DNA from 2 places in the Humibacter sp. genome. Region 1 is predicted to be linked to the other one. Evidence: predicted binding sites of a transcription regulator. Region 1 holds the regulator's gene; the other holds the start of a gene.
The links. The regulator LexA, encoded in region 1, represses DNA repair genes until DNA is damaged. The targets are predictions, from matches to a motif close to TCGAACANNTGTTCGA.
Positions count from the first base shown of each region.

Region 1 (5,728 bases):
CACTCCAGCAGGCCAGCAAACAGAAGGAAAACGCATGACCTCCTCCACCTTCCCGACCGGCACGATCGTCGGATACCCGCGCATCGGCCGTCGCCGCGAGCTCAAGAAGGCCGTCGAGGCGTTCTGGGCGGGCATGATCACCGCGGACGAACTCGAGACGACGGCCGCCGAGCTGCGTCGTGCGACTCGTGCTCGGCTGGCGCAGCTCGGACTCGGCAAGAGCGACTCCGCGATCCCCGAGACCTTCAGCTACTACGACCAGGTACTCGACGCCGCGGTCACCCTCGGCGCCGTTCCCACGCGGTTCGCCGGGCTGCAGGATGCTGAAGGCCGCGTCGACCTCGCCGGCTACTTCACGATCGCCCGTGGCGCAGGCGAGGATGCCCCGCTGGAGATGACCAAGTGGTTCGACTCGAACTATCACTACCTGGTGCCCGAGATCGGCCCTGACACGCGGTTCAGGCTGGCATCCGATCGGCTCGTTCGTGAGTTCGAGGAGGCCAACGCCGATGGATACCTCACTCGTCCGGTCATCGTGGGACCCGTCACGTTCCTGGCGCTCAGCAAGCCGGCCGAGGGCTCTCCGGAGGGCTTCCGGCCGCTGTCGCGCCTCGCGGATCTGCTCCCGGTGTACGCCCGGCTTCTCTCCGAGCTGAAGGCAGCAGGCGCCGAGTGGGTCCAGCTGGACGAGCCCGCCCTCGTGAGCGAGAGCCTTGACGACGCCCGAGCCGACGTGCTCCAGGCCGCGCGCAGTGCATACGAGACGCTGGGCGGCGCGTCCGACCGGCCGAGCCTGTTCGTGGCGGCGCCGTACGGCAGCCTCGACGACGCCCTTCCCGTGCTCGCCGCCACGAACGTCGAGGCGATCTCGCTGGACCTCGTGCGCGGCAGCATCCCCTCCGGGCTGGATGCCGGCACCAAGGCCGCCCTGCGCGGCAAGACCGTAGTCGGCGGCGTGATCGATGGCCACAACGTCTGGCGCGGCGACCTCGAGGCCGCGTTCGGCGCGCTCGAGTCGCTGCTGGCGCTGTCGCCCAACCTCGCTGCATCCACCTCGACCTCGCTCCTGCACGTGCCGCACGATGTCGACGACGAGACGGCGCTGGATGCTCGGCTGAAGTCCTGGCTCGCGTTCGCCGACCAGAAGGTCGGGCAGGTCGCCACGCTGGCACGTGGCCTGGAAGACGGACACGAGGCGATCCAGGAGGAGCTGGCGCAGGCATCCGCAGCCCTCGCCGACCGGCTCGGTGCGCCCGGGGTGCGCGACGGAGCGGTGCGCGCTCGCGCCGAGGTGCTCACCGACGCCGACTTCCGGCGCGGCGACTACGCCGCCCGCCTGGCCGCCCAGGACGCCGCACTCGGCCTCCCGCTGCTGCCGACGACCACGATCGGCTCGTTCCCGCAGACCGGTGACATCCGTCGGGCCCGTGCCCAGTTCGCGAAGGGCGTCATCACCGAGGCGGAGTACCTCGGGCTCATGCAGGCCGAGATCAAGCGCGTCGTCGAACTCCAGGAGGAGATCGGCATCGACGTCATCGTGCACGGCGAGCCGGAGCGCAACGACATGGTGCAGTACTTCGCGGAGAACCTCGACGGCTTCGCCGTGACGCAGAACGGCTGGGTGCAGTCATACGGAAGCCGGTGCACGAGGCCGTCGATCCTCTGGGGTGACGTGTCGCGCCCGAAGCCGATCACGGTGGAGTGGTCAACCTTCACGCAGTCGCTCACGGAGAAGCCGGTGAAGGGGATGCTCACCGGTCCGGTCACGATCCTCGCGTGGTCGTTCGTGCGCGACGATCAGCCGCTCGGAGACACGGCGAGGCAGGTGGCGCTCGCGCTCCGCGACGAGATCGCCGACCTCGAGACGGCGGGCATCCGCATCGTGCAGGTCGACGAGCCTGCGCTGCGCGAGCTCCTGCCGCTCAAGAAGAAGGACCAGCCGGACTACCTCCACTGGTCGGTCGGCTCGTTCCGTCTCGCCACGAGCGGGGTCGGCGATGCGACGCAGATCCACACGCACCTGTGCTACTCGGAGTTCGGCGTCGTGATCGATGCGATCCGCAACCTGGACGCCGACGTGACCAGCATCGAGGCCGCGCGCAGCCGCATGGAGGTGGTCGACGACATCAAGGCCAGCGGATTCGACCACGGAATCGGACCCGGTGTGTACGACATCCACTCGCCGCGCGTGCCATCGGTGGCTGAGGTCACAGAACTCCTCGAGAAGGCACTGGGCGGCATCCCGGAGCGGCAGGTGTGGGTGAACCCCGACTGTGGGCTGAAGACGCGCGGGTACGACGAGACCGTGGCCTCGCTGAAGAACATCATCGAGGCCACGCAGGCGGTTCGCGAGAAGCAGCCGGCGTAGCTCGGTACGGCGGATGCCTGTGGCTGTTATCAGCACTGGGCATCCGCCGCGAGCACCCGGTCGAGCTTCGCGAACGTGCGACGCCAGCCCTGGGCGTAGTCGTGCTTGGAAGCACCGCGCAGTTCGCCGTGCACGAATCGCATCGCCGTGCCCTTCTCGCGCGGCTCGAACCCGACGGTCACGCGTGACACGACGCCCGGTTCGCTCCGCCAGCCCCAGGTGAACTCGAGCGCGACCATGGGCTCGACGCGCAGGTATTCACCACTGCTGGTGTGCGCGTCTCCGTCCGGGTCCTGGAACGAGATCTCGAACCGGCCGCCCTCGCGCACCTCGAGGTGCGCCGACGTCACGACGCCGTCGGGCTGCGAGCCCCACCATCTCCGCACGACGTCCGGATCGGTCCAGGCGCGCCACACCTTCTCCTGAGCGGCATCGAAGTGATGCTCGATCCGGATCGACGCAAGCGTCGCATCGCCCATGGGCGATGGTCAGACCGCTCGCAGCACGGCGACTACCTTGCCGACCACATCGGCGAAGTCGCCGAGGATCGGTTCGTACGCCGAGTTGCGCGGCAGCAGCCAGGTGTGGCCGTCGCGCTGGCGGAACACCTTGACGGTCGCCTCTCCGTCGAGCATCGCCGCGACGATGTCTCCGTTCTCAGCCGTCTTCTGCTGCCGCACGACGACCCAGTCGCCGTCGCAGATCGCCGCGTCGATCATCGACTCGCCCTGCACCTTCAGCATGAACAGCTCGCCGTTGCCGACGAGCTGTCGGGGCAGAGGGAACACCTCCTCGACCTGCTGCTCGGCCGTGATCGGGACACCCGCGGCGATGCGGCCCACCATGGGGACCATGGTGGCGTCGCCGACGGGAATCGAGGTCTCGAAGTCCGTCGCCGCCTCGGCGCGGCCCGTGCTCTCCGGCAGATCGATCAGCACCTCGAGCGCCCGGGGACGGTTGGGGTCGCGACGCAGGTACCCGCTGAGCTCGAGCTGACCCAGCTGATGCGCCACGCTGGAAAGCGATGCGAGACCGACCGCATCGCCGATCTCGCGCATGCTCGGCGGATACCCCCGCTGACTGACCGAGCGCTGGATCACCTCGAGGATCGCGCGCTGCTTGTCGCTCAGGCTCTTCCGTCGTCGCGTGCGCGGCTTCTCCGTGGCGGCGCGGCCGCTCCGGGCGCCTGAGACGGCGGCTCCTTGCTGTGCGTCATCGACGTCGGTCAACGTGCTCTCCTCTCTCGTTGGCGAGTGTGCTCGCGGCTCCGCCGCTCGCCATTCCCAATCGCCTTGGTGATGGATGCGAGCATCCGTCACCAAGCCTCAATCGAATGTCAGTGGTGCGTGGTGTAGTTCCTGATGATCGAAACTCTATCCGGGTTTCGCTCCGGATCGGCGATTCTGTTCGAGCGTGTTGATAACTCGACCGGCACAGATCCGAACATACCGTTGAAATCGGAGAAGATCGAAGATAGATTCGGAACACGGGTTCGACACTGAAGGGAGACGGTCATGACGACCATCGCACTCGCGCACTCGACGCGGAGCCGTTCGGCACACGTGCGCACCCGCCTCACTCGTCGGGGCCGTGTCGTACTGTCAGCGCTGATCGTGCTGCCGGTCCTGGTGGGTGGCGGCGCTCTGCTGGCCAGCAGCGGCGCCATGGCGGGCATCGAGTCATCTGCCGCGTCGTTCCACCATCTGACGGTGCAGCCGGGCGAGTCGCTGTGGAGCATCGCGCAGCGTGTGGCTCCGCACAGCGATCCGCGCGACGTGGTCGCCGCATTCGTCGATCTGAACGGACTCTCGTCGAGCATGGTGCAGGCGGGGGAGCAGCTCGCCATCCCGCATGAGTTCGACGGCTCGAACCGGTGAGCGGCCGCCCTAGCATTGACGGGTGATCTCGTTCTCCGACCTCCCTCTCCGCGATGACCTGCGCGGCAAGTCCCCGTACGGCGCGCCGCAGGCGCCCGTGCCCGTGGCGCTGAACGTCAACGAGAACACGCATCCGATCCCGGATGACGTCGTCGCGGACATCCTGGAGTCCGTCGGAGCTGCGCTGAAGGGCGCGAACCGCTATCCGGACCGGGAGTTCCTCGAGCTACGCGAGGCGCTGGCCCGTTACCTGGGGCACGGCCTCGACGCCTCGAACATCTGGGCGGCGAACGGTTCCAACGAGGTGCTCCAGCAGATCCTGCAGGCGTTCGGCGGCCCCGGGCGCAGCGCTCTCGGGTTCGCCCCGACCTACTCGATGTACCCGCTGCTCGCCTCCGGGACGGGAACGGCGTGGATCGCCGCCGATCGAGCACCGGACTTCACGGTGGCGCCGGACCACGCGGCCGCCGCGGTCCAGGAGCACCGTCCGGATGTCGTCATCCTGTGCGCGCCGAACAACCCCACCGGCACCCCGCTGGGGCTGGATGTCGTCGAAGCCGTCTATGACGCCACCGACGGCGTGGTGGTCGTCGACGAGGCGTACGAGGAGTTCATGCCACGGGACGCACCCAGTGCGCTGACGCTTCTCCCCGGACGCGAGCGGCTCATCGTCTCCCGCACGATGAGCAAGGCGTTCGCGTTCGCCGGTGTACGGCTCGGCTACCTCGCCGCTGACCCGGCCGTCGCCGACGCGCTTCGGCTCGTGCGGCTGCCCTACCACCTGTCCGTGCTCACACAGGCCGCGGCGGTAGCGGCGTTGCGGCACTCCGACGAGATGCTCGCAACGGTGCACGACATCGTGCGGCAACGAGACCGGATCGCATCCCGGCTCGCGGAACTGGGATTCGTCGTGCACGACTCCGGCAGCAACTTCGTGCTGTTCGGCGGCGTCGACGATCCTCACGCGACATTCCTCGCCCTCAAGGAGCGGGGAATCCTCGTGCGCGATGTCGGCATACCGCACCACCTGCGTGTGAGTGCCGGTACGGAGGCCGAAACCAGCGTCTTCCTCGACGCCATGGCCGAGTTGGCTGCCGCACCCGCTGCCCGGGCGTCGGCGAGTGCGGCTACCTCGCTCAATTAGGCTTGACGGCATGACCAGCCGCACCGCGAGCATCCGCCGCGAGACCAGCGAGTCGAGCATCGAGCTGTCGCTCGATCTGGACGGCACGGGCAGCAGTAGCGTGCACACCACGGTACCGTTCTACGATCACCTGCTCACCGCGTTCGCCAAGCACTCGCTCACCGATCTGACGGTGCGAGCGAAGGGCGACATCGAGATCGACGTGCACCACACGGTAGAAGACGTCGGAATCGTGCTCGGTCTCGCGATCAGGGATGCCCTTGGCGACAAGTCCGGCATCTCCCGCTACGGCGACGCCACCGTACCGCTCGACGAGGCACTCGTGCAGGCGGTCGTCGA
Region 1 covers NZ_JBQCIE010000138.1:21,487-27,214, reverse strand. Annotated here, with positions in the region: gene ACTHNC_RS18210 (methylenetetrahydrofolate reductase) at 1-38, shown strand, start outside; gene metE (5-methyltetrahydropteroyltriglutamate--homocysteine S-methyltransferase) at 35-2,368, shown strand; gene ACTHNC_RS18200 (SRPBCC family protein) at 2,398-2,847, opposite strand; gene lexA (transcriptional repressor LexA) at 2,857-3,498, opposite strand; gene ACTHNC_RS18190 (LysM peptidoglycan-binding domain-containing protein) at 3,883-4,245, shown strand; gene ACTHNC_RS18185 (histidinol-phosphate transaminase) at 4,268-5,389, shown strand; gene hisB (imidazoleglycerol-phosphate dehydratase HisB) at 5,400-5,728, shown strand, end outside.

Region 2 (5,728 bases), on a different contig from region 1:
GTCCCTCGCCGCGTTCAACGGCGTCGGGGCACCGAGCACGTGGGTGCTCTCGAACCACGACGTCATCAGGCATCCCACCCGCTTCGGCCTCATGGACGGCAGCCCGCAGGGCCACGGGATCGGGCCGAAGACGCCGTACCGCCCGAACAAGGCGCTCGGGCTGCAGCGAGCGCGTGCAGCGACGACGGTGATGCTCGCGCTGCCCGGGTCGGCGTACCTGTACCAGGGCGAGGAGCTCGGGCTGCCTGAGGTGATCGACCTGCCCGACTCCGCGCGGCAGGACCCGACGTGGTTTCGCACCGGAGGCGAGCGCTACGGGCGCGATGGATGCCGCGTGCCGATCCCGTGGACGGCGTCCGGGCCCTCGTACGGGTTCAGCGACAGCGGGAAGAGTTGGCTGCCGCAGCCGTCCGAGTGGGCGACCATGGCGCGCGACGTCGAGAGCGACGAGCCGGACTCCACGCTCTCGCTGTACAAGCTGCTGCTCGCCGAACGGGAGGAACGCTCGCTCGGCGGCGGGACCCTCGAATGGCTGGAGGGCTACGGCGACGACGTGGTCGCGTTCCGCAACGGGGATGTCACGGTGCTGGCGAACCTGGGGCGGGCATCGGTTCCGCTTCCGGCCGGCGAGGTGGTCCTCTCCAGCGAGCAGCTCGACGGGGATGAACTGCCCACCGACACGGCCGTGTGGATCTCGGACTGAGCCGGTTCAGCGGTCGACGACGCCGAGCTCGTCGAGAACGGGCTCGAGCTGTGCGAAGAGGCCGGGCTCGGCTGCGATGGTGAGCGCTCGGCTCGCCGCCGCGCCGTGCAGGCCGGCGACCTTCGCGCCCGCCTCCGTGGCCACGAGCGCACCGCCCGCGTGATCCCAGGGCTTCAGGCCCTTCTCGTAGTAGGCATCCAGCCGGCCGGCGGCGACGTTGCACAGGTCGAGCGACGCGGCACCGATGCGTCGGATGTCACGCACGCGCGGAATGAGCATGCTCACCGCCTCCGCCTGCAGGCCGCGTCGACGGGAGTCGTATGAGAAGCCCGTGCCCACGAGTGCGAGCGACAGCTGCTTTCCGGTGGCCACCTGTAGCCGCTTCGTCCCGAGATAGGCGCCACCACCGGCGCTCGCGGTGTACACCTCGCCGCTTGCGGGGTTCACCACGGCGGATGCCAGTGAGCGCCAGGTGTTCGGGTCGGGGTCACCCTCCACGACGGCAATCGAGACGGCGTAGGCCGGAATGCCGTAGAGGTAATTGACGGTGCCGTCGATGGGATCGACGATCCACGTCAGCCCGCTGCTGCTGGCGCTCGCGTCGCTCTCCTCGCCGAAGAAGCCGTCGCCGGGGCGTGCATCCGCGATGCGGCCGCGGATCAGATCCTCCGACTCGCGGTCCGCTGCGGTAACGATGTCTTCAGGCGCCGTCTTCGTCGCCGCAACCTCGACTCCCTCCTCGCGCCTAGTGCGGACGAGATCGCCCGCCTCGCAGGCGATCGTGCGGGCAAGAGTCAGGAGCTCATCGATCGAGGAGGGCACCCCTCGATGCTAGGGGGAGGATCTCTTTGGCGTGTCGCGGGCATCCGATCTATTCTCCTTTCATCGAAGTTCTGTTCGATTGTTCTGCGAGGAGGCCTGCCGTGAGCATCACTCATACCACCGACATCGTCACCGTCTGGATCGATGAAGACGGCATCCCGAGGCGGATGTTCTGGGCCGGCCGCCGCTACCGCGTCACCGACACGCCCACTCGGCTCGGGCCCGAACCCGGCGTTCCGCTGCGCCCGGCGATCACGCATCCGCCGACACCGCTGAAGGGCTGGCGCTTCCAGGGCACGAGCGACGACGGTGACACGCGAGTGTTCGACGTGCGCCTCGCGGACCTCGGCGTGTGGGAGCTGATTCGCGTGATCGACTGACGTCCATGGCAGCATGTGTTCGTGAGCACCGGGGCCGATGACTTCGCGCAGGATGCCGTCGATGCGGCGGAGATCGCCGCCGGGAGGCGCCCGTCGGACAAGCCGATCTACCGGGCGACACCGCAGGAGGCCATCGCCCGGTACTTCGCCAAGTACGCCGTGTTCCACGGCAGGGCCAGCCGCAGCGAGTTCTGGTGGGCGTACGCGCTGAACGTCGTGGTGTTCCTGATCGCGGGCATCGGTGTCGAGATGGCGAACAGTCTGGCTGGCCCGTCAGCGCCTCGACCGACGGCGGGGAGTACGGCGCTCGGCATCGTGTTCGGGCTGTATGTGCTCGCCGTGATCGTGCCGACGATCGCGGTGTTCGTGCGCCGGCTGCACGACGCGAACCTGGCCGGATGGTGGTTCCTGCTCACGCTCATTCCGTTCGCCGGTCAGGTGATCGGAGTGATCTTCGGCATCCTCCCGAAGCAGGGTTACGGAAAGCGGTTCGACCGGGCCTGACGGCTCGCTATTGGCCTGAACGCTTGCCGGTCTGCTGCTCCCAGAGTTCGAGCTCCCGGGTGAGCGCCTTCGCCAGTTCGAAGACCTGCTCAGGCGGAATGCGCACCCGGGTCACCACTCGTGCGTTCACGGAGCGCTGTGGTTCGCCATCCTCGTCGAGAGTCTCGGTCGCCGGACCGCGTAGTGATGCGAAGTCGAGCACGAACACGCTGTCGGTGTGCCAGATGCTGGCGAAGTCGGCGAAGCTGCCGGCTTCGACCTCGGTCGGGATGTCGAAGTTGATCTGCGTTGGCACGTTCCGCCGCTCATCGGGCATGCAGTCGAGCCTATCCGGGCATCCGCGATCCGTAGGGCCGTCGGCGCGCCTACCCGATCAGGCCGGATACGTCACCGGGAAGGCGGCGTCCTCGCCGGTGTGCTGCACGCTGTTCTGAGCATCCACCATGATGACCTTCGGTCGCACGGCGGATGCCTTGGACAGCTTCACCGACCCGTACGCCATGATGATCACCCGGTCGCCTACGCTGACCAGTCGGGCCGCCGCCCCGTTCGCGCCGATCACGCCAGAGCCCGGCTCGCCCTCGATGACATAGGTCTCGAACCGCTGGCCGTTGTCGATGTTGACCACGCTGACCTTCTCGCCGACCACGATGCCGGATGCCTCGAGCAGGTCGCGGTCCACCGTGAGCGACCCGACGTAGTGCAGATCCGCCCTCGTCACCGTGGCGCGATGGATCTTTGCTCGGAGCACGGTGATGCGCATGGGGGCCTTTCGGGGCAGCGATGCGGGGCGGATGCCGGAACTGACGAGGTGCGGCCGATGTGCGAAAACCCCCGCACAGCGAGGGTTTTCACGTGAGTGGCAGGTGAGGGATTCGAACCCCCGAAGGCTATGCCGGCTGATTTACAGTCAGATCCCTTTGGCCGCTTGGGTAACCTGCCGTGGCGCTCCCGACCACGTGTGATCACCTGACCGAAGGCGCGAACTCAAGGATACCCACGCACTCGCATCCGGTGAAATCGTCGCGGCTCGCGCCGCCTCAGGGCTTCGGGGCGTCGTCCGACGGCGAGCCGTCTCCGGGTGCAGCCGTGTCGCCCGGGGCGGGAGACTCCGGAGCCGGCGACGACGCAGGCGGTGCAGTGCGGGCATCCGTCGTGCCCAGCTCGGATGCCTCCTGGATGACCGTCTCATCGGACTCGGATGCGTTCGCATCGGGTTCCGGAAGCGTGCCACCGGCATCCGCGACGGCCTCGGCCGCGTCTTCGACCTGGCGCTCGGCTCGACGCGAGCGCACGACGCCGGCGATGATGAGCGCGATCACTCCCAGCAGCACGATTATGCCGGCGACGATCAGCCAGGGCGTCACGTTCGATCCGGTCGCGGCGAGGCCGCCGAAGTGTTCGGTCACGCCGACAGCATATTGGCGATTGAGGCGAGAGCCGGGCAAGCTCGCTTGCCTGGCCGAGCCGAGTGAGTCAGTGAGCGGCGAAGCCGCGATAGGGGGCGGTGGAACGCGGAGCCCCCAGACGCTTCGGCTCGCCCCTTAAACTCGCAGGGATACCGAATCGATCGCGTGAGGAGCTTTGAGGTCATGGCAGATTCGTCGTTCGACGTCGTCAGCAAGGTCGACAAGATGGAGGCCGACAACGCCGTCAACCAGGCACGCAAAGAGGTCGACCAGCGCTACGACTTCAAGAACGTGGGGGCATCGGTCGAGTGGAGCGGCGAGAAGATCCTGCTCAAGGCCAACTCGGAGGAGCGGGTGAAGGCCATCCTCGACGTGCTCGAGTCGAAGTTCATCAAGCGCGGTGTCTCGCTGAAGAGTCTGGATGCCGGTGAGCCGTACGCAAGCGGCAAGGAGTTCCGGCTCGAGGTGGCGCTCAAGCAGGGCATCGATCAGGATGCCGGCAAGAAGATCAACAAGCTGATCCGCGACGAGGCACCGAAGTCGGTGAAGAGCCAGATCCAGGGCGACGAGGTGCGCGTCTCGTCGAAGAGCCGCGACGACCTGCAGGCCACGATCGCGCTGCTGAAGAAGGCCGACGTCGACGTCGACCTGCAGTTCGTGAACTTCCGCTGAGACGGGCATCCATGCCGCTGCCTTCCACGGACACCACCGTTCTGTACGCCTCCGGTGGACCCGAGGCGCTGCGTGCTGAGTCCGTCGTGCTGCACCTTCAGCCCTACGGCGATCAGCAGGAGCTCGTGCTGCTGGACCGCACGCCGGCCCATCCGGTCGACCGTGCTTGGCCAGACCAGGGGCCCGACACGGGCTGGATCGTCGTCGACGGACGCGAGCTGCCGCTCGTCGACGTCATGGTGGGCGCGACCGACGGCACGAACCTGTTCGTCGGCGACGACGTTCCCGTGCGACGCGGCACGGAGGGCTGGGCGTTCGTCGTCGTGCACGTGCTTCAGGCTCCGAGCCGCATCGCGGTCGGCGACGAGGTGGTCGCGAGCGTCGATGCGGCGCATCGCCGCGAGCTCTCCGTCGGACACACGCTCTGCCACCTGGCGTCGCTTGCAATGAACGCGGCGCTCTCCGATCGATGGACCAAGCCGGTACGAGAGGATGCCCTTGGCCGCCCCGACTTCGATCACGAGGCGATCCAGTCCTCGACGATCGTGCCGAACGGATCCGTCGACGTCTTCCGACTCAACAAGTCCCTGCGGCGCAAGGGCTTCGCGACCGACGGGCTCGCGGATGCGCTCGAGGGTGCCGCTGCGGCCGCATCGGATGCGCTTCGCGCGTGGATCGCGACGGATGCTCCGGTGCGCATCGAGCGCGACGGCGACGGTCTCAGCGACCCGCGGTTCTGGGTGTGTGAGCTGCCGGAGGTGTCGGAAGGACCTGCCGCGGGACCGGCCGCGACGGCGCGGATCGCATGCGGCGGCACCCACGTCAGCTCGCTCGGCGAGCTGGGCGAGACATCCGTCATGCTGGAACTGGGCGACGACGCGGGCACTCCCACCCTGACCATGCGGTGCACGGCACTGCCGCGCTGAAAGCGACGCCGGGAAGTCCGCCCCTGCCACGTCAGCGGATTGCGCACGTCGGGTTCAGACCTGCGAGCGTGCTAGACGCGACTGCGCTCGCGTAGGGCGATGTCCAGCCCTTCAGGGCGGAGCGGATGCCGATCGTATAGCTCGCGGAGAGAGTGCCGCTCAGGAGGGGCAACGTCATCGTCGTGGTGTAGGACGGCGCCGCGCCGCTGGAGGGTGTGGTGCTCACACCCGTTCCGGTCGCGAGACCGTTCAGCGAGGTGGCCGGCACCGTGCCAGTGGCCGATGCGAAGGCGGCATTGCTTGGCATCGTGA
Region 2 covers NZ_JBQCIE010000127.1:7,820-13,547, reverse strand. Annotated here, with positions in the region: gene ACTHNC_RS17000 (glycoside hydrolase family 13 protein) at 1-703, shown strand, start outside; gene ACTHNC_RS16995 (inositol monophosphatase family protein) at 710-1,525, opposite strand; gene ACTHNC_RS16990 (DUF6504 family protein) at 1,627-1,905, shown strand; gene ACTHNC_RS16985 (DUF805 domain-containing protein) at 1,927-2,409, shown strand; gene ACTHNC_RS16980 (DUF3467 domain-containing protein) at 2,417-2,725, opposite strand; gene panD (aspartate 1-decarboxylase) at 2,783-3,172, opposite strand; tRNA gene ACTHNC_RS16970 (tRNA-Tyr) at 3,270-3,351, opposite strand; gene ACTHNC_RS16965 (LPXTG cell wall anchor domain-containing protein) at 3,450-3,818, opposite strand; gene ACTHNC_RS16960 (YajQ family cyclic di-GMP-binding protein) at 4,002-4,490, shown strand; gene ACTHNC_RS16955 (metal-dependent hydrolase) at 4,502-5,416, shown strand; gene ACTHNC_RS16950 (hypothetical protein) at 5,448-5,728, opposite strand, start outside.
Region 2: a site for LexA is predicted at 1,589-1,604, ahead of ACTHNC_RS16990 (DUF6504 family protein). Genes of this name have one in related genera too.